Symmachiella dynata: one gene and its partners. The protein of the gene in region 2 binds, or shares a complex with, the protein of the main gene of each other region. Links are inferred from orthologs where the notes say so. Each region holds a gene or a part of one and is shown on either strand. Other genes may lie near its edges.

The links.
Region 1: the proteins of nuoH (region 2) and Mal52_RS18585 are in contact, whole or in part, in a crystal structure (PDB 6Y11), measured with the Thermus thermophilus proteins. The link is inferred for Symmachiella dynata from one-to-one orthologs. Residues at the interface, in WP_096411122.1 of Thermus thermophilus: Arg36, Val44, Arg45, Met46, Gly47, Pro48, Asn49, Arg50, Val51, Leu57, Gln58, Ala61, Asp62, Ile64, Lys65, Ile67, Phe68, Lys69, Glu70, Ile72, Val74, Glu223, Ala224, Glu225, His233, Thr234, Glu235, Tyr236, Ser237, Trp241; in WP_096411117.1 of Thermus thermophilus: Arg16, Glu17, Gly18, Leu24, Leu27, Val28, Trp30, Gly31, Arg32, Asn34, Ser35, Trp37, Thr54, Asp55, Ala56, Asp59, Ala61, Arg62, Phe63, Gly64, Glu66, Val67, Phe68, Arg69, Ala70, Ser71, Arg73, Gln74, Ala75, Asp76.
Region 3: the proteins of nuoH (region 2) and Mal52_RS01400 are in contact, whole or in part, in a cryo-EM structure (PDB 6ZJN), measured with the Thermus thermophilus proteins. The link is inferred for Symmachiella dynata from one-to-one orthologs. Residues at the interface, in WP_096411122.1 of Thermus thermophilus: Ala224, Glu225, Gln226, Glu227, Ala295, Trp297, Phe298, Arg299; in WP_223903221.1 of Thermus thermophilus: Pro35, Ser36, Asp139, Gly141, Ala142.
Region 4: the proteins of nuoH (region 2) and Mal52_RS01420 are in contact, whole or in part, in a cryo-EM structure (PDB 6ZJN), measured with the Thermus thermophilus proteins. The link is inferred for Symmachiella dynata from one-to-one orthologs. Residues at the interface, in WP_096411122.1 of Thermus thermophilus: Arg41, Phe42, Val44, Arg45, Met46, Thr296, Tyr354; in WP_096411123.1 of Thermus thermophilus: Thr2, Leu3, Lys4, Leu6, Ser9, Thr13, Tyr16, Leu17, Val22, Thr23.

Annotation. Positions count from the first base shown.
Region 1 is NZ_CP036276.1:4,902,654-4,907,827, reverse strand. What follows is about bases 1,179-4,076. They hold Mal52_RS18585 (NADH-quinone oxidoreductase subunit B), read left to right. Parts: upstream 1,179-2,300; coding sequence 2,301-2,852; downstream 2,853-4,076. Other genes in these bases: sufB (Fe-S cluster assembly protein SufB), read left to right, coding at 3,894-4,076; sufC (Fe-S cluster assembly ATPase SufC), read left to right, coding at 2,949-3,758; Mal52_RS18590 (helix-turn-helix transcriptional regulator), read left to right, coding at 1,493-2,152. Also shown: Mal52_RS18595 (alanine/glycine:cation symporter family protein), read right to left, coding at 1-1,038; more of sufB, read left to right, coding at 4,077-5,174. UniProt on the Escherichia coli protein: NDH-1 shuttles electrons from NADH, via FMN and iron-sulfur (Fe-S) centers, to quinones in the respiratory chain. The immediate electron acceptor for the enzyme in this species is ubiquinone.
Region 2 is NZ_CP036276.1:5,486,473-5,491,594, reverse strand. The notes cover bases 1-2,846. They hold nuoH (NADH-quinone oxidoreductase subunit NuoH), read right to left. Parts: upstream 2,156-2,846; coding sequence 845-2,155; downstream 1-844. Other genes in these bases: Mal52_RS20750 (NADH-quinone oxidoreductase subunit J family protein), read right to left, coding at 225-845; nuoK (NADH-quinone oxidoreductase subunit NuoK), read right to left, coding at 1-180. In the rest of the region: Mal52_RS20740 (thiamine pyrophosphate-binding protein), read right to left, coding at 2,992-3,480; Mal52_RS20735 (hypothetical protein), read right to left, coding at 3,964-5,103. UniProt on the Escherichia coli protein: NDH-1 shuttles electrons from NADH, via FMN and iron-sulfur (Fe-S) centers, to quinones in the respiratory chain. The immediate electron acceptor for the enzyme in this species is believed to be ubiquinone.
Region 3 is NZ_CP036276.1:378,358-383,553, reverse strand. Bases 1-2,920 are described here. They hold Mal52_RS01400 (NADH-quinone oxidoreductase subunit D), read left to right. Parts: upstream 1-801; coding sequence 802-2,040; downstream 2,041-2,920. Other genes in these bases: glgP (alpha-glucan family phosphorylase), read left to right, coding at 2,419-2,920; Mal52_RS01405 (NADH-quinone oxidoreductase subunit C), read left to right, coding at 157-684; Mal52_RS01410 (NADH-quinone oxidoreductase subunit A), read left to right, coding at 1-99. Outside these bases: more of glgP, read left to right, coding at 2,921-4,563; Mal52_RS01390 (ATP-grasp domain-containing protein), read left to right, coding at 4,680-5,196.
Region 4 is NZ_CP036276.1:383,575-388,811, forward strand. Bases 1-2,961 are described here. They hold Mal52_RS01420 (NuoI/complex I 23 kDa subunit family protein), read right to left. Parts: upstream 1,774-2,961; coding sequence 1,228-1,773; downstream 1-1,227. Other genes in these bases: Mal52_RS01410 (NADH-quinone oxidoreductase subunit A), read right to left, coding at 1-450; Mal52_RS01415 (DUF2203 domain-containing protein), read right to left, coding at 559-1,041; trpD (anthranilate phosphoribosyltransferase), read right to left, coding at 2,074-2,961. Outside these bases: more of trpD, read right to left, coding at 2,962-3,093; Mal52_RS01430 (nucleoside hydrolase), read left to right, coding at 3,350-4,303; Mal52_RS01435 (hypothetical protein), read left to right, coding at 4,464-5,237. UniProt on the Escherichia coli protein: NDH-1 shuttles electrons from NADH, via FMN and iron-sulfur (Fe-S) centers, to quinones in the respiratory chain. The immediate electron acceptor for the enzyme in this species is believed to be ubiquinone.

The DNA of each region.
Region 1 (5,174 bases), 580 kb from region 2 along the record:
CTCTTCGATCGCCCAAGGGATACGTTCGAAGTTGGTGGACAGAATGTAGAGCGCGACCAGAATATAAATTCCGCACATCAGCGGGACAATTTTTTCGGCCGTCGCGGCAATCCGGCGAATGCCGCCAATAATCACGACACCGACCACCGCAGCCATGACCAAACCGTATACGGGTTCGTTTCCATCAAGCCAAGTGAACTTCGTTTTAATCGCGCCCAACGACTGGTCCACCTGATACGCGCAGCCGCCGCCGAATGAGGCCATTATACAGAAGATCGAAAACATGACTGCCAGGCATTTGCCGAGGACTCCCAGCCCTTTTTCTCGCAAACCATCGGCCAAATACCGCATCGGACCGCCGGAAACCTGCCCGTCCGGATCGACGTGCCGGTACGATTGGGCCAGCGTGCACTCCACAAATTTGCTACTCATCCCCAGCACGCCGGCGACAAGCATCCAGACCAAAGCACCCGGTCCGCCGGTGCCGACGGCAATTGCCACGCCACCAATGTTTCCCAAACCAACGGTCGCTGACAGTGCGGAGGAGAGCGCCTGAAAGTGCGAGACCTCGCCCACGTCGTTGGGATCGTCGTAGTCCCCCTTCACCACCCGCACCGCATGCCAGAAGCCGCGGATGTTGATAAAGCCCATACGTATCGTAAAAAAGATCGCCCCGACGACGAGCCACACTACGACCACCGGCAATTTGGTGCCGATCAGTACCTGTTGGTCCTGGGGCAGGTCGGCTGTGGCCGGATCAATATAGGGCCGCCATTCCCCGGCGTAAAAGTCGTAATAGGGCACGGGGTAAAACGCGAAGGTCGCGACCGGCGCCACGAGGTACTTCCCAAAAAACTCGTCGACCTTGTCGATCCACGTTTTAGGTTCAGCTGGGGATGTTTCGGTCGCTTCATTGGCCTCAGCGGCCGATTCGCTAGGCGATGGTGAGGGGGTCTCTTGAGCGGAGGAGGGTGGGGGGAAGGCGAAAAACGTTGCCGCGACGAGGGCCACGATGACGCAGGAAAAGGTTTTGCGCATGTCGAACTTATTTCCCCTTCGGTTCCAGGTAGTGGTGACCGGCAGCAGGCCCCAAAGGGGACCGCGCTCGAACGAATATAACAGGCCCATCTTTATGAAGAAACTGTGATTGTGCCAGTCAACACACCGTGCCGTTGCTGCTGCGAGGCTCCAGTGGATTCCAAATCTCAATTGTCGAGTTACAAAACGAGGGTTTGACGGGATGATTTTGAGATAGCGATTGAAGCTTCACCTGAGTTACTCACAATATATTCGATCGCAATAATTGGAGTTGAGCCTTGGCTACTCTTGGGACGCGATTCGCTAGATTCTTATGCCAAAGACATCGATTGGGACGCCTTGATATTCTTTTTCGCATTTTTAGTTGTCAATATTACTTGAAATGTATAGGATAACGTTGTAGCGAGGGTGTATTTCCTGCCTGAGCAACGCAAATGATCGGCTGTAAATCCTTATGAAGAAAACACTTGAGAGTCAGGATCGCGAGTTTCTGGAACGGTTGCAGCGGCTCGGCTGCGGAACCGTGCAGGAGGTTTGCAAAGAGTTGGGGGTGACGGCAACCGCCGTGCGCCACCGGCTGGTTCGGCTACAGGGTTTGGGATTTGTGGGCCGTGATCTTGTCCGCGAAGGGCGCGGTCGTCCGCATCACGTTTATCGCGTCACGCAGGCGGGACAACGTGAGTTGGGGGACAATTACGGCGATTTGGCACTAGTGCTTTGGCGGGAATTGCAGAGTATCCCCGACCAAGCAGTCCGTGCTCAGGTTGAATCGCGGATCCGTGATGCGATGGTTTCGCAATACGCACATGCGGTCAACAGTCCGCAGTTGCGAGATCGCTTCCAGCAGTTGGGTGAGGTCTTAGCGAAACGCGGATATGACGTCGAAGTCGATCAATCGTCCGAGTTACCGGTACTCCGCGAAAATAACTGTCCCTACCAGGAATTGGCGGATAGCGATCGCGGGATTTGCGAAATGGAAGAAGAAGTTTTCGAAAAGGTTTTGGGTGTGCCGCTCAGGCTTTCCCAATGTTTTTTAGATGGTCATTCCTGCTGCGAATTTGAGCCGGCAGAAGTGGCTTCTCCCCCTGTTAATAACGCAGCAGATTCTCGGTAGTCCCCATGGATTGCGATAGAGGACAGAGTTGCTAAAGTGGACATAATCGGTCGGCGGTTCACAAAGACGCCGACTTGTCCTGGCTGGACACAAATGCATTGTTCAAGCCACTTTAGTTCCGTAGACATTCGAAAGTAGACAACCTCAAATGGCCTGGATCGACGAACGCTTTGAAGAAAACGTTGTGGTCACTACGTTGGAACAAGGGATGAACTGGGCGCGGCAGTCCAGTATTTGGCCCATGACGTTTGGGTTGGCTTGCTGTGCCATCGAAATGATGGCCGCTGGAGCCAGCCGATTTGACTTGGATCGGTTTGGAGCGGGTGCGTTTCGTGCAACTCCGCGTCAAGCCGACCTGATGATTGTTGCCGGCACGGTGACCCACAAGATGGCCAGCCGCGTGCGTCGACTTTACGAACAAATGCCCGACCCCAAATACGTCATCGCCATGGGCGCTTGCACGGTGGGTGGCGGTCCTTATTTCAAATATGGTTATCACGTGGTCAAGGGGGTCGATTTGGTTGTTCCGGTCGACGTCTATGTCCCCGGGTGCCCTCCGCGTCCCGAAGCCTTGTTGGAAGGCCTGATGCGGGTGCAGGATAAAATCAAAGCCAAGCGTATTGCCAAAGGGGCAATCGACGAATTGCCGGTGCCGCATCACAGTGGCCAAGTGGCGATTCCCGAAGTTCTGGAAGTCTGATTCGCCACGCCGCGAGTCACGAGCGACGAACCCTGGTTGCAACCACCAGGGACTCATGAAACCAAAAATGCTGAAAGGCAAGTTAGCGAATCCGGAATGAGCAGTTTACTGAAAATTGAAGATCTGCGGGTCAGCGTTGATGGCACTCCCATTCTTAAGGGAGTCAATCTCGACATCCGCCAAGGCGAAGTTCATGCTCTGATGGGCCCCAACGGCTCAGGGAAAAGCACACTGGCTTTCGCATTGATGGGGCATCCCAAATACGAAATCACCGGAGGCACGGTAGAAATCGACGGCGTGAACCTCGTCGATTTGGATCCGAACGAGCGGGCGCGGCTCGGTCTGTTTCTGGCATTCCAATACCCGGTAACCATCCCCGGCGTCAAAGTGGCCGACTTTTTGCGGCATGCGGTGACCAACGTCCGGAATCCGGATCGTAAAGAAGGCGAAAACCTGATTCCGATGCGGGAGTTCCGTAAGGAACTGAAAGGCAAAATGGAAGAGTTGGGCATGGATCTGGAATTCGCCCGACGCTATTTGAACGACGGTTTCTCCGGCGGCGAAAAGAAGCGGATGGAGATTCTGCAACTGGCGATGCTCAACCCCAAATTCGCGATTTTGGATGAAACCGATAGCGGGTTGGACAGCGATGCCGTTCGCGTTGTGAGCGAAGGTGTGGCTCGTCTGTCCGGCAGTACCGAGATGGGTGTGTTGATCATTACCCACCACGAACGTTTGTTGGAATTCAATACGCCGCAATTCACGCACGTGATGCTAGCGGGACGCATCGTCGAAACCGGCGACGCATCGTTGGCAGCCGAATTGCACAATCAAGGTTATGCTGGTGTCCGCGAACGTCATCCTGAAGCGGCTGCCGAAGAAGTCACTGAACAAGTTGCTGGCTGAATATCAAGTTGCTTCAAACCTGTCTGGCGCATTTGCAAATCTGAGTGTAACAGCCTCGCAAGCCAGCGCAATCGGGTTTTGAAACGGGCTTAGAAAACCGCGTGATGTTCAATTCACGCTGGGAGCGATAACGACATGACGACCGAACTCGACACACAAACCACAGCCAAGCCCGATATCGGTGAATACCAATACGGATTTCACGATTCGGAAGAGGCGTACGTCTTCAAAAGCCGTAAAGGCTTGGATAAGGAAATCGTCCGGCAAATCTCCGAGATGAAAAAAGAGCCGGAATGGATGCTCGATTTTCGGTTGCAAGCACTGGAGACATTCTTCAATAAGCCGCAGCCGGAATGGGGCGGCGATTTGTCGCAGTTGGACTATCAGGACATTTATTACTACGTCCGCGCATCGGACCGTCCCGAAGGGAGTTGGGATGACGTTCCTGATGACATTCGGAAGACCTACGACCGTCTGGGAATTCCCGAAGCGGAAAAGAAATATCTCGCCGGCGTGAAAGCGCAATACGAGTCGGAAGTCGTTTACGGCAGCCTGCAAGAAGACCTGGAAAAGCAGGGGGTGATCTTCACCGATACCGATTCTGCTTTGCGGGATCATCCGGAATTGTTCCGTGAATACTTCGGCACGGTCATTCCGCCCAACGACAATAAGTTTGCCGCCTTGAACTCGGCTGTTTGGTCGGGGGGATCGTTTATCTACGTTCCGCCGGGCGTGCATATCGAATTTCCGCTGCAGGCCTACTTCCGCATCAACTCGGAAAACATGGGTCAGTTCGAGCGGACGTTGATCATCGTCGACGAAGGCGCCTCGGCGCACTATGTCGAAGGCTGTACCGCTCCGACCTATAGCAGCGAAAGCTTGCACTCGGCGGTGGTGGAAGTCATCGTCAAAAAAGGAGGCCGGTTCCGCTACACGACGATCCAAAACTGGTCAAACAACGTCTATAACCTCGTCACCAAACGGGCGATGGCTTATGGCGATTCGCTGATGGAATGGGTCGACGGCAACCTCGGTTCGCGGTTGACGATGAAGTACCCGGCCATTTTCCTGATGGAACCGGGTGCCCGCGGTGAGACGTTGTCGATCGCCTTTGCCAACGATGGCCAACACCAAGACGCCGGTGCGAAGATGGTGCACTGTGCCCCAGACACGTACAGCCGGATTATTTCTAAGAGTATCTCCAAAGGGGGCGGCCGTTCGAGTTATCGTGGCTTGGCCAAGGTGGCTAAGGGAGCACACGGTTCCAAATCGAACGTGATTTGTGATGCGTTGATCCTCGACGACATCAGCCGCAGCGATACTTACCCCTATATCGAAATCGACGATGACGACGTCACGATCGAGCACGAAGCGAGTGTGTCGAAGATCAGTGACGAACAACTGTTTTATCTGATG
Region 2 (5,122 bases):
TCCGTCTAATCCCAATGCCGTATAGTTTGCGAACGCCACAAAATTCAAATTCGCGGCATTGAGTACCAACTCCACTCCCATCAACACGCCGATCGCGTTGCGTTTTGTGGCCATGCAGACCACACCCGCCACGAACAGCACGGCTGAGATGAAAATGCAAAAATTGAGTTCGCTTCCCATACGTTCACTTCCGTTGTTTCACCGCAGAACAAGCGGCGTTTAATTTAGCTCGCTGTCGTTTTTGCCAAAGGGTCGACTCGTCGCTTGGCCCGTGCCAAATACGCCGCACCGACCAGCACTACCAACAGATGCACTGAAACAATTTCAAACGGCAGCAAATACCCCACGCCTGTTGGTTCGCCGGGTTGATTCAGATCCTTGTCGGGCCGGACTCCCAGCAACGCGAAACCCAGCGGTCGAATCGTGCGGCCTTGTTGAGCGGTCGTGTAACCTTCAGGACGGTTTTCCGTTGAATGTCCGCTGACGACCCCGTCGACCGCGTGCCAATCCACACCAAAGGCAGAGACCGTGATCAATCCCAGCAGGGCCGAACTGACGATTGCCGCCACCACCCATTCGGTCGGTGAGGTTTTCATCGTGACATAAGGTCCGCTGGCGGTCAGCATGATCCCGAAAATTAACAGGACCAATGTCCCGCCGACATAGACCATCAGTTGCACCGCTCCGACAAAGTCGGCCTGTAGCAGAAAAAACAGCCCCGATGTCGAGCCGAGTGAAATAATCAGCCAAAAAGCCATTCGCACGATGTTTTGGCTCAGCACGACACCTAAAGCGCCGCCGCAAACTGCGATCCCAAACACCCAGAATAAGAACTCCTGAAACATTACCGCCCCTCCTCTTCAACGGCCGGCAACGGCGTGTCAGGTTGTGATTGCGTGGCGCTGGAATCCAATTGCGTCACCTTGTCCGCGATCGCTTCCCCGAAAAACTGTGTCCGCCCGTCGCCTTCATTGCCCCCTTTGATTTGATACATGGCCAATGGCCACAGCACCGCACCCAGGAACAACGCGCAACTCATCGGCAGCAGATACTTCAGGCAAGTCATCATCACCTGGTCGATCCGCAAACGGGGAAACGTCCAGCGAATCCAAATCTGCAAAAAGACGAGCAGGCTGCCCTTGGTGATGAACACAACCATAAAGAACAGATTGACAATGTAACTACTCAGCCCCCAGGGACCGGCGGATTGCAGCGAAACCAAGGTGTTGTCTAAAGGAGCGATCCCGGTGTACCAGCCGCCCAAGAACAGCAAGACGGCGATTCCACTGACCGCAAACATTCCCGCATATTCTGCCATGAAGAAATACGACCAGCGAATCCCGCTATATTCGGTATGAAAACCGGCAACCAATTCGCTCTCAGCTTCTGCCAAGTCAAAGGGAGCCCGTTTCACACTCGCCGTAGCCACGGTGAAATACACAAAGAACCCGAGGAACGTAAACGGATTGCGGAAGATGAGCCAATCGGAAAGAAACCAACCCGATTGCATTTGCCCAATCTCAACCAAGTTCAGCGACCCGACTGCCACAATCGGAATCAACGCACAGATTGCCATGGGAATTTCGTAGCTGACCATCTGGGCTGCTTCACGCATTCCGCCAAACAGGGCCCACTTCGAACCGCTCGCATACCCGGCCAGAATGATGCCGATCACTTCGAGCGACATCACCGCCAGTACGAAAAACAGGCCGATGTCGAGGTTCTGGGCGATCCAGCCGTTGCTAAACGGCAGGGCGATGAATGCGGCGAACGAGGCGACGAAGACAATATAAGGTGCCACACGGAACAGCATGCCGTCGGCAGCTTGTGGGCACAGGTCTTCCTTTTGGATCAACTTGATCCCGTCGGCCAACGTCTGCAACCAGCCGAACTTCCCGCCCACCCGGGTTGGGCCCAGGCGGTCTTGGATGCGACCGGAGACTTTTCGTTCCAACCAGATATAAAATAGCGGAGCAACAGCGAAAAAGTTAACGATGATCACCGCGTGAATCAGCGCTACTATCGCCCATTTCCACCAGGCATCGGTGAACATATCACCGATGCTATCAATTCCAAACAACGCAAATGTCACAAAAGTGCTCCCCACCGGAGGCAGAAACGGACCAACTTCGCAGAAGTTGATGCGTCCGGACATAACTGACAGCGGTTTGTGCAAAACCTCAAGCGACGTCCACGCCGCTCGCCACAACTGAAAGCCTCAGCGCATAACGCTTTCGGCGAATTCAGCAAAGCGTGAACTATGCCACAACTGTTGAGGCGATTCAAGCGACCGGCCGCGCAAGCTCTTCATTTCTCAAAATCGAGAAGCACCCGACGGTCCCGGTCGCCCTCTCGATCAATTGGAATTGGGACGTGTCGACCTATAGAAACACCCGTGCCATCCAAAGATTCGTGGAGCTCAGGGGGGCGCTTGTCAGTGTCGTACCCTCCACATGCACGTTGTTCACAGTTTCAGCCTAGGGGGGAAGCGTCGTGGAAATCTGAGTCACGGCAACCAGCTCGCAAAAAAGCCACCAGTCCATCAGGCTGGTGGCTTTTTGCACTTATTAAAAACGGCGAGTCCGCTAGCTGACCAGCGTGCGGTCAAGACAACGGGGATTGCAGCGAACCCGCCGGGTAGGTAGTCAGTCGTTCTCAATTTTCGCTTTGCTGTCTGTAATTCTGTCTCCCCGTCATTCCGGATCTATTAGTTCAGTTGGAATTGCCACTCTCGTTAGTCATGGTTCGTGTTGCTGCTCACACTGAAACATAACCGCGATTTCCGTGCCGTTGGGGTGAGACTCTCGCAGTTTTAAGACGCAACCCCATTTATAGGAGCATGTTGGGGTGAATCGGATCTCGCGCATGGTGATCCGCAGACATCTAAATCTGTCATCGATTGGACAACGTTTGTCGCGTATTAGCGGCGCTTTGGGGCCAGTGTGATTGACTTTGGACCATCGGATGGGCCGGTGGCCGTGCAGCGAACCTCTACATGCGGCCTTCGGCGATCAAGGCGACACCGGGGGAGCCATCGCGTTGGCATTCTTCGTAGAGCTCTACCAGTTCAGGGAGCTTGTCAGGAGCATCGATCAGGCGGTACTTCAACTGCCACGCTTGCAGGATTGGCTCTGTAAAAACACGGGCCGAGTCGTTGGGGATCGCGTCCTGATTTAGAAAGCTGCGATAACCGACCAGCGCGAAAAGCGGCAGCTGGTAGTCGTAAATCGCGTTGCGGAGCGCGTCGCCCGATTCAAACAGCCCTGTGCACTGGATAATCACCAGTGGCTGCGCGCCGCCCATATGGAGCCCGGCGGCAATCGACCAAGCTTCACCCTCGCGACAAACCCGGATGAGTTCCAAGCCTTCAGCATCGTTCAGTGCCGCTTCCCACGCGCCAAACGTGCTGTCCGGAAGCCACACGACATGCGTGATGCCGAGCGATTTCAAGGTGTCGACAATTTGTGGACCAGAAAACATACGGTGAACTCAACGGCAAGAGACAGCGGATTCTCCAACGCAGCTCAAGCATAGCCGATATCACCTCAATACCACAGCGTCGACATGCCAGATACCCAAGAGCGTGTTTTCAAACCGCGGCGCATTGCAATGCGTTGAAGGCTAAAGCCGTTGCATCGAGAACCCCCGTGAACGGGACTGTTTCAGGGACGCGTTCCATTGATCGGGAACGGTTCTGTGATTTGCCTCGAACCGCGCAGCCCATAAAGGATCGGGTGCTTCACTCACGACGTAACCGGGAGGGCGAGGCTCCGACCGAGCCGCGCTGAACCATATCGCCCCCCTTGGCCATTTCAATCTCCAGCTTTTCCCACACTAAACGTCACAATGTGGCTCAGCAGGAGCTTCGCCCTCCCGGGGCGCTGGGTGGCAGTTGTAAAACGTAATTTGAAAACACGTTCTAAGAAACCGCCCGGTCTGACCTCAAGCCTATCGCCTCAGGCCTCACTCCTTCTTCGCAGTCGGTTTGCGCTTGAACTCAATCGGTGTCAACCACACAAACGGTTTGCCGGCTTCGTCGATATACAGCTCCCGTCGCAGTCGCGATTGAAAGGCGATGCGCTGAATGGCTAAGCCCCAGGTGGTTCTTTTGCGCGGAAACGTGACCTGGATTTTGTCGTAATCGATATGCCATTCGTTCATACCGGCGTGGTCCACCAGGATAGGAATCCCAATGGCCGACGAGGCCGCTTCCACCACGTCTGCCAGTGGTCGATCTTCTAGATCGACAGTGACGTATTTGAAAAGATTCGGTGCTATGCTCGAGCGAGACTTATCGTCCGGCCAAGGCCAACCGACTTTCCAAGGTTGTTTGGTCTTTGTGATATCGCGCACCGAAAGTTCCAAATCCCCGGTGGGAGTTCGTTGTGGCGTAAAGCAAAGTCCATAATGCCGCAACAGAATCGCCAATGCCGTACCCCGACTCAGCCCGGCTAACGATTGTGGAAACAATTCTTTGCTGCGCGGGTGGGCCATAATTTCCTTGGCATCAGGGGTGACGTGAATCGGCAAATCCCCCTGTTCCATATCAGGTGCGAACAAGACCATCGCCGCCAACAGATCTTTGCCCTTCGGGTCGATGGTGAGAGGACGTTTCAGCGGCAGGAGCACTTGGTCCAATTGTTTTTTGGTCAAACCCCAAGCAGGCTGCCCCTCCGGAGAACCTTGTGCTCCGTAGGTGCGCAGTTCGTCTAACCATTCCGCGAGTCTGCCGCCTTGCGAGAGTGAGAACATCCGCCCGGGAAGAATCAGGCGGCCTTGGCGGTCCATTCCGGCGATGACGATGACCCGCCGCACTGAGTTGCCAATATTTTTTTCCGTCACTCCCGGTTTATCACGCGGCGTTGCGCGGCGGATGCGAACAGCAACATTCATTTTCTGAAAGTACTCCGACCAGCGCTGCGCGGTCCGATTCGCGCCGCCATTGCCGGTGAGCAATTGGATCTCCAGATGCGTATCGGGCAGTTTGCTTGTGCGAGATGTTGTGCTGCGCGGGCGAGAATTCTGCGCGTAAGTTGCTGCAATCGGGGTGAAATACAGGCAGATGAGGCCCCAAATCAATCGACTGGATAAAATGCGGTGCATAGTGAAGATCTCCGTCGTG
Region 3 (5,196 bases), 5.1 Mb from region 2 along the record:
GCCGTGGCACAAGAAATTCAAGAAAAGGCCAAGCAGGACGGCCCGCCGGTTCCCGCGCCACTCCCCATCGAGCAACGTGAACCCGCACCTGTCGCGTAGCCCCGCGTCTCTCGATTGTCTTTGCGAATTCCCTTCTTGATCAGGCAACCCGCCACGATGAATGCCACAGAAATTCATAAGCAACTTGTTGAGAAATTTGGCGACAAAATCATCGCCGTCGACGCCGACGCTCTCGACCCCTGGATTGAAGTCGCCTCGGACGCGATTGTGGAAGTCACCACCTATCTGCGAGACGCAAGCGACTTGCGATTCGATGGGCTGAACAATCTGAGCGCCGTCGACTACTTTGAACCGGACGAAAAGAAGGCGGCCAAGTTCGAACACGAGCCGCACTTGGAAGTCGTCTACCATTTATACAGCTACACGCACAAGCATTTTTTGACGGTCAAAGTCAAACTCCCCCGTTGGCAAAACGACCAGCAAGGACAATTGCCGGAAGTACCCTCGGTAACTGGCGTGTGGGGCATCGCCGATTGGCACGAACGAGAAGCCTACGACCTGATGGGCATCCACTTCGCTGGACACCCAAATTTGCGGCGAATTCTCTGCCCGGAAGATTGGGTCGGTCATGCGTTACGCAAAGATTACGACTTTCCGCTCGAGTACCACGGCGTTCGCAACTAATCCTCGCCAGCGGCTTAGCGGGAGCCTCGCTCTTGCCAAGATGACATACGAACTCCGTGAGCAACTGCCGGCGGCACGGACTAAATTCAAACGACAACACAGCACCGCGAGACCGCGATGAGCATTCAAGTAGAAGATCCCCGGGTCATTGAGTTCGACGTCCGTACCGACGAGATGTTGGTCAATATGGGGCCGCAACACCCCAGTACCCACGGCGTGTTGCGATTGTTATTGCGGACCGACGGCGAAGTCGTGCACGAAGTCACGCCGCACATCGGCTACCTGCATCGTTGCGCGGAAAAAATTGGCGAGAACCTGTCTCCCCCACAATGGATTCCCTACACCGACCGGATGGACTATCTGGCCGGTATGAATATGAATCTGGGATTCGCGCTGGCCACCGAAAAACTCATCGGCATGGAAGTCCCGGAAAAGGCAATGACCCTGCGGGTGATGATTGCCGAATTGGGACGCATCGCCAGCCACTTGGTCGGCATGGGTGCCTATGGGCTGGACCTGGGCAGCTTCAGCCCGTTCCTCTACGCGTTTCGCGAACGCGAAATCATCCTCGATCTGTTCGAAGAAGTCTGCGGTGCGCGGCTGACCTACAGCTACATCACCGTCGGCGGCGCCACGCATGACCTGCCGGCATCGATCAACATTCCGCCCGGACTCGCTTCCTTGACCGGTCGTGATCCGCACGAACATGTCTCCTGGATGGAGGCAACCGAAATGTTCCTGGATTGGCTGGAGCCGCGGATTCTCGAGTACCACACGCTGCTGACTGAAAACTCCATCTTCATCAAGCGGACCGCTGCCATCGGCGAACTGTCGCGTGAAGACGCCATTAGCTACGGCTGTACCGGACCGGTGCTGCGGGGCAGTGGTGTTGATCACGACCTGCGTCGCGACGGCGAAAGCATCTACACCCGCATGTATGAAGGTTACGAGTACGAGATCCCGGTTGCTCCCTTTGCAAAAGCGCCGCCCGAAGCGGTCCTGGGTGACAACTGGTGCCGTTTTTATGTGCGGATGATGGAAGTTGTGCAATCGATCGGCCTGGTTCGCCAAGCGATGGCAAAATACCCCACAGCTGCCGGCGAGTACCGCGTGCCGTTCAAGTTGAACACCAAACTCCCCTCGGCCGAATGCTACTTGGAAACGGAATGCCCCCGCGGCCAGATGGGATTTCATCTCGTCGGCGACGGAAAAGCGGCACCGCTTCGCGCACGGGCCAAAAGCTCATGCTTCTGCAATCTGTCGGTGACCGCCGACCTCTGCCGCGGCTGCTTGCTGGCCGACATCCCATCGATCGTGGGATCGTTGGACGTCGTCATGGGCGAGATCGACCGCTGAGTCGCACTGGTTGTCGCACATTTTCGGCAACAAGTCCCAAGTCTAAGTCAAACCCGGCAAGCTGGCCAATCTGCGCGACGGCAATTGCTGTGTTTGACGGGCTGCGATTGGTCTAGGCTTCGAGCAGACGCTTCCATTCGCTATACTCTGCGGCGGATGTGGATTTTCGATCTGCAGGCGATTCCGCCACTTTGGAAAGACGCGCGACCGCGAGAGATGTTGGGGACTGCCCCTGAGTCTGATCGGTTCGTATTGCTTGTCGCGGCGTGATTCATTAAACCACATCCACGCGGCTATATTCCGTACATTGGTCGTTCCGCGCGGCGCGCACTTCGATGCGTGTCGGCATCATAAAACGAAGACGAGACGGCGAAATTCATGGCTAAACAAAAAACCCTCCACGAAAAATTGACCGAACTGACCAGCAATTTGTGGTGGTCTTGGCAACCCGAAGTGGGCGAAATTTTTCGCAGCATCGACCCGCTCCGTTGGTCAAAACTGGCACACAATCCCGTCATCTTGTTGCAGGAGTTTCCGCCCGAAAAGCTGGAACGCCGCGCCATGGAAATGGGCCTGAACACCAGAATCAACTGGGCGTACCGGCGCTGGGTGCGGTATATGGAATCGACCGATGCCTGGGGTGCGCGGCACGCCGGCGTGTTGGGACAACGGCCGGCCGCTTATTTCTCGGCCGAGTTCGGCCTGCATGAATCGCTGCCGATTTATTCCGGCGGACTGGGTGTGCTTTCAGGCGATCACCTGAAAAGCGCCTCGGACTTGGGTGTGCCGTTGGTCGGCGTGGGGCTGTTCTACGATGAAGGTTATTTCAACCAATACATCGACGATAACGGCTGGCAACAGGAATCGTATACCGAACTCAACGTTGACGATCTGCCGGTCCGGCCGGCATTGGATCCTGAAGGAAAACCGGTAGTGATTTCCGTCGCCACTCGCGGCGGAGACATTCATGCTCGCGTGTGGCGGGTGGATGTCGGCCGCGTCAAACTGTTTTTGCTCGACGCCGACATCGAACAAAACAAAGACGAGGATCGTCAATTGACCGCCCGTTTGTATGGCGGCGACCAACGCACGCGGATTCGTCAGGAAATTATGTTGGGCATCGGCGGTGTGCGCGCTTTGGAAGCGATCGGCATTCAACCGGGCATGTTCCACATGAACGAAGGGCACTCGGCGTTCGCGGGCTTGGAAGTCATTCGTCGACGGATCACCGAAGACGAACTTGGTTTTGACGAGGCGCTGCGGGAGACCGCTGCCATGTGCGTCTTCACCACGCATACCCCGGTTCCTGCCGGCCATGATCGCTTCGATGCAGACTTGGTCGAAGAACACCTCGGCCCATTGCGTGACGAATTGGGACTCAGCCACGATGCACTATTGGGTCTAGGACGCGTCGAACCACAAAATATGCACGAGTCATTTTGCATGACCGTCTTGGCGTTCAAACTCAGCCGACAAGCCAACGCCGTCTCCAGCTTGCACGGCGTCGTCAGCCGGCGCATGTGGGCGAATTTGTGGCCTTGGCGGAGCGAAGAAGAAATTCCGATCGGACACATCACCAATGGCGTGCATGTGCCGACATGGCTGGCGGGACAAATGCGATTACTTTACGACCGCGTGTTGCCGGATCATTGGTATTTGAACTCCGGCCAACCAGAGGTCTGGGCCGATTTTGAATCAGTTTCGCCGGGCGAATTGTGGGAAACCCACCAATTGCTGAAAACCCGTTTGATCGATTATTCACGGCGCAAACTGGTGGCCCAAGCGGAGCGTCGCAAAGAGTCGCCGGAGCAAATCGAAAAAATGCGGGCCTCGTTGGATCCACAGATCCTCACGATCGGATTTGCGCGGCGGTTCGCACCGTATAAACGATCCGATTTGTTTATGCGGGACTTGGATTTGTTGGCCGATCTGATCGGCGACGAAGAGCGGCCCATTCAATTCATCTTTGCCGGCAAGGCTCACCCAGCTGATGACAACGGTAAAGCCATCGTGCAGCGGATTCACCAGTTGTCCCAAGATGAACGTTTCCGCGGGCGGGTGGTGCTGCTGGAAAACTACGACATCAACCTCGGCCGGCACTTGGTGCAAGGGGTCGATGTTTGGCTGAACAATCCGCGGCGTCCGTTGGAAGCCTCGGGAACCAGCGGCCAAAAGGTGGTGCTCAATGGCGGGTTGAACTGCTCGATCTTGGACGGTTGGTGGGCGGAGGCCTACGATGGCAGCAACGGCTTCGCCATCGGCACAGGTCGCACGCACGTGAATCAGGAGATTCAGGATCAACGCGATGCCGACAGCCTGATGAAGGTACTGACCGAAGAGGTCGTGCCGCTATATTACCGCCGCGACGTCGACGATTTGCCGCAAGAGTGGATCAAGCGCATGAAACGCGCCGTGCGAACCTTAGGCTGGCGATTCAACGCCGACCGCATGGTGATGGACTACGTGCTGGAAACCTACATCGGCGCCAGCGGCGGTTTGTCGTGCGACATGGATCTGCATTAGCAACCAGCGCTTGTTGGTGACATCACAGAGATGGGGCTCGCTGCTGAATCGGCGGGCCCTCTTCTCCAGTGCGCCGGTTTGTAGGTGTATGCGTTCCTCCGGAGTCAAAACGACAAATGAACGTCGGCTGGGTTATCGATGCGGGGCTCTTTGATCATTATCGAGACCAATTGATTGCCGACATTCGCGCGCAAGGCCACGAAGTAAAACTGATTCACGATCCGAAGGCCGGCTACAACTGGGATGACGAAGGCTGTTCGTATCGTGAGATTTTTCCTCAAGATGCGTGCGCCGTCGTCCACGGTGACATTGAAATCGTGTCACGAATTTCACGCGAACGACTTTGGAAGCCAGGTGTTTTCGCAACCTTCGAAAACTTTGCATGCTCCTCCTATTATTGCCATTTTGGGGAACACCTCCTCAATAATGACTACATCATGCTGCCATTCGGTGAACTCCGGCGGTGCCGTGAATTCTTATTCGGCACACTGGGACGCGACGATAAGATTTTCGTTCGTCCTGATTCCCCGTTAAAGCTGTTCACTGGCCAAATTACTTCGACAACTACGTTTGATGCCGACATGGAGTTGATGGGCTTTTATGATGTCCCTGCCAATGCCCTGGTTGTCGTCA
Region 4 (5,237 bases), 5.1 Mb from region 2 along the record:
CCGTTTCCAGACGTAGGCAAAACCGACAAGCAGCACGGAGAAGAAGACGAGAATGTCTCCGACGCCCAACAAGCCGATGTCCATGGCGGTTTGCCGGGAAATTTCATGCGTCGCGGCGGTTGCGGGTTGATCGAGCAGCTTGGCGCTCAGTTCGGCGCGGTGATCGAGTTGTGCATCGGCCAGCTGCATGGAGCCGCCGAAGATCATCGCCCAGGGAAAGAAGAAGGCGACTTCGACGTCGAAGATAATAAACAGCAATGCGACCACGTAAAATCTTAGGTCAAACTGAATATAGCTGGTGCCGATGGTCGGTTCGCCGCACTCGTAGACGGAGATTTTTTCATCCGTCGGCTTATTGGGACGAACCAAAAGGCCGATCAGCAACGGAGCTAAAAGAAAAATCACGCCGACCAGCGAGAACATCAAAAAGTGTCCGACCAAATCCGTCATTGTCTTGCGATTGCCTTATTACGTATCCAGGGAGTCGGTGCACCGTTACCGAGTCGTTATTTTACTGAGTCGTTATTTCTTACCGCTTGCTAAATTCGAGCGGATGTTTCATTCGCTCGCGTCGTGCGTATCCAGCGGCTTCTCGCTTGTCAGCGAGTCTTCTAGAAGTGAGTGACGTCCGGAGAATCCGGCGTCCACTTCGTGCCAGTACGCGAGTTCTTCCTCACCCAGATGCCAGCACAGGTAAACCACCCGGCCGTCCATCATGTGTGGAAAATCGACGAGACCACGCTCGAAGTCTTTGAATTCAACGCCAAGTTCCTGCAGTTCGTCGACGTACTCCTGCAACTTTTCTTCATCGCGGCGCAGTTCTTGTTCGATCTGCTCAACTTCCTCACGATAAGGATTGTCGGCGTCGCTCTCTTGTGACCGTTTGACCTGCGAGTGATGCAGATGCTTCAACCGATCTTGACGTTCTCGAACGTCCTTCGCCTGACGCACGATGTCGCCGACGATCGCGCGAACTAACGGTAGGGTTTTGCGGGCCTCTTCCACCGTGAAGAGCTTCCCATCGAATGTTGTGGAATCCATGGTGAGGCCAATTGTATGAAATAGGCTGCTGTGACGGACATGCAGGTCGTCCTACGAAAAGCATGCTCGTTCTTGGCAGCGGTTTTAGTGATGAGCTTCAAAACCTGAAAGCCATCGTTGTTTCTGTGTCGCGATTCCGTCGTGTGGGTTTTGAAAGGAAAGTGATAACGCGTATCTCGCAAATGACTATGATTCCGCCGGTTCAAACGGACTTGGTTCGCCTTTGACCCAGACTGGTTCGGAGAGCACTTTGGATTCCGCGACAGCCGTAGGATTGAGCGTAGTTTGTCCCCATGCGACTTCCAATGGCAACTTGGAATAATCCACCACGCAACCGTCGCGGCCGTAACTGCTCAAGTCGTGGTTCGACCCCATGAAGATACAATCGACCGGACAAGGTTCGACACACAATGCACAAAACATGCATTTGGTGTAGTCAATCGTATAACCTTCGATCCGAAAACCTTTGCCGACAGGGCTTTTAACTTTATCGATATAAATGCAATCCACCGGACAGGCAGCGGCGCATTTGTCGCAGCCGATGCAGGTTGTCAGGTCGAAGCGGTGAAATCCGCGATACCGCGCTTTGACGGGAACCGGGACTTCGGGGTATTCGTAAACTTGCGTAAAGGCTCGACGGCCGTAGGTTTTACGCATCGTGCGCATCGTGACCCACATCCCGCTGACTACGGTTGAAACCGCCACCCAGATATTCCGAAACCATTCACGCATCACAAACTCCGATTTACCATCACTTCCCCGCCCGTTTGGCTTGTGGGGAAGTTGCCAACTGTCCAATCTGATAACCAACTCGCTGCTAACGACTCACAACTCAGGTGAAAGTCGTTCACCTTGAATTATATGACGTGAAGGTCCCGCTGCAAGTCACATGCGCCGCTTCTCATTTCCGGGAATACCCGTGCCCGTTGCTGAACGGCTTGGCTGGCGGCACTGTTCGCCCTATTTGTGGCTTGGTGCTCGCGCTCGGCATAAAATTCTAGAATTCCCGCCAAATGACTCAATTTTTGGACGTCAAATCGCATTGGTCATGGCGACCAGTTTCGCCAAAACCAATTCCGCAGCGCGAGAGTCGATCGCCTCTGCTGCTGTTGTGGCGGCTTCCAGGGGATCCTCGGTTTTGCCGACAGCCAGCAATGCCGCGGCGGCGTTGGCAATGACCACATCTCGATGCGGTCCAGGTTCTGCGGCAAAAATCGCCTGAATCACCTGGGCGCTCTCCTCAGCGGATTCCACACGCAGGTCGTCCGCTGAACATTCGTCTACGCCAAACGACGCGGCTGTCCATTCGTGCTGCGATATCTCTTCGCCACGCACTTCCCAGGCCAGGGTAGTACCCCACAGGCTGACTTCGTCCAATTCGTTATTGCCACAAACCACCAGTGCCCGCGAGCGTTTTAGTTGGGCAACGGCTGCTGCCAGGATCTCAGCGGTCGCGTTGCGACTGGCCCCCAGCAGTTGAAATTCAGCGCGAGCCGGATTGGTTAGCGGTCCTAGCAGATTGAAAATCGTAGGAAACCCCAAGGTCCGGCGGATTGGCGCCGCATGTTTCATGGCTCCGTGCATCAACGGGGCGAAGCAAAACCCGATGCCGATTTCATCCAGGCATTGTGTGACGGTCGCCACGGGAACGTCGACTTTTACGCCCAAAGCTTCTAAGACGTCTGCCGAACCGCTCGAACTGGACACACTGCGATTGCCGTGCTTGGCGACCGGGATGCCCAGTGCCGCAGCGACGATCGCCGTGGCGGTGCTGATATTAAAGGTGTGTAGCTTGTCGCCCCCGGTCCCGCATGTGTCCAGCAAACCCGTTTTATCGCTGGTCACCGATACGGCACGTTCCTGCATCGCCTGAGCCGCGCCGACGATTTCACCTACGGCTTCGCCCTTCATCCGTAAGGCCGTCAGTAGCGAGGCGATCTCAGCGGCCGTCCATTGGCCGTCCATAATGCCGCCCACACAGTCCCGCATTTCTTGGGCGGAAAGGTCCAGGCGCTGCAAAAGTTTTACGATTGCGTCGGTGAAATTGCTCATGGAAGATGGCTCATCGAAAAATCCAAACCCCTAACAAATCGATCGGCCATCGCGCGAACTTGCGCCATTGATGGGCGGCATTTGATTCCTCAACACACCATAACAAAAAACGCATCCCAGGCCGAGTTGCCAATGCGGTGATTCTGGGTTGCGCAGAGCGCGCATTCGCAATTGACCTAATTCCGGGAGAGTCATAGAATGCGCAACGTTCTGCCACAAAAAGTGTTACGAGCGATCGCAACTCAGGAGTTTTCTCTTGCCTCGAAAGCTGATCATTGACGTCGACCCAGGAATTGGCGATGCCGTAGCCGTCATTGCGGCTCTGTGCGACCCCGAACTTGATGTCGTCGCCCTCACCGCGACTGCGGGTTGCGTCCCGGCCGACGTTGCCACTCGCAATCTGCAAACCATTGTCGAACAAATCGACCCCGACAAACGGCCCCGTATGGGAGCCGCTGCCGAAAGCGGGGCCAAACCGACCGCCGACAAGGCACAAGCGATTAGTGAGATCGCCAAGCTGCATGGCCCGTCCGGCTTGGGTGACCGCCAAATCGAAGTCGCCGACCTGCATCATCGGCATGATTCGGCCAAATTGATGACCGACCTCGTGCGGGCCAGTCCCAATGAGTGCACACTGCTGACCCTGGGCCCGCTGACTAATGTTGAAGTTGCCTGCGAACGTTGCCCCGACTTTTTGAATTTGTTGGGTGACCTCGTCTGTCTGGGCGGATCGGTGGCCGTCGGCGGCGATGCGAATGCCGCGGCTGAGTTCAACATGTTCTACGACCCCACCGCTGCGCGCAACGTTCTCAATAGCCCCGCCACCAAAACCATTGTGCCGTTGGACGTCAGTAACCAAGTTGTGATGACGTTCGAGGAATTCAACCGGTTGGGTCTGGAACCGGAGTCTGCGCAGCAAGCGTTTTTACACGAAACGCTCGCCTACTATTTGCGGTCCCACCATGAGCACTTAGGCTTGGAGGGAATTCAACTCCGCGAATTGGCCGCACTGGCATTCATCACGCATCCCCGGTTTTTCGAGACACAGCGGATGGTGATCGACGTCGAGACGCGCGGCGAATTGACCCGCGGCATGACGGTCTTCGACCGCCGCGCGACCGAGCAATGGCAGACCAACATCGACGTCGTGATAGATGTTGATGTCCGCGGCGTGTTGGATTACTTGACCGACATGTTGAAATGTGTGTGACGGCCAGCCGCCGACGCTCCCCTCTCAAAGTCTAGCGAGACCGTTGCTATGCAGCCTCGGTTGGGATAGTTTGCAGTGGCAAGAAACTCCATTGCAGTTCACCCCATTGAGCAACCTCACTTCTTGAGGTTGTCCTCGCATTTCATCGGAAGGGGCGGTCATGCTCACCATGCGGTCAATTCTTACGTTGATTTCAGTTGTCCTGCTGACCACCATGTCGACCAGCCGCGCGCTGGCGGCGGATTGGATTGATCTCTCGAAAGCAGAGATCGTCATGCCCGACGACGGCACTGTCGTCAAGACCGCGCGACGTGTGCTCACCGAAGAAGTCGCCAAGCGGACCGGAATCGAATTGGCCCATGGCACGTCACTTGGCAAAAGCAAGGCGCCGGTCATCGTGCTCTGTCGCGCCGACAAAGCTCCCGCGGAATTGCGAGAGTTCGTCGCCGCCATGAAAGTGCCCCAGCAGGCGGAAGGTTTTGCCATTGCCGTCAACCAACAGGGCGCGACTCCCATCGTGGTGCTGGCCGGGTATGACGAACCCGGTGTGCTATTTGCTGTGGGGCGGTTCATGTTGCAGTTGAAGATGAAACCCCAAACCATCGAGTTTCCCGCTGACTACCGGATTGCGACCGCACCGCGCTACCCACATCGAGGACATCAAATCGGTTTTCGCAACCTGGCCCATTGTTATGATGCTTGGACGGCTGAGACTTATGAACAATACATGCGAGAATTGGCGGTGTTCGGTGCCAATGCGTTCGAAACGACATCGTTTTCGCTCGAAGGGCTTGATGGTCCGCATGCCAAATTGACTGGCCCAGAGATGGCCGCAGCATGGTCGCGGATTTGTCAGGAATACGGTTTCGATTTCTGGCTGTTTGGGTCGGCAATGGGCGGTGCGGGGAAATCCGAAGCCCAAGAGTTGGCCGCG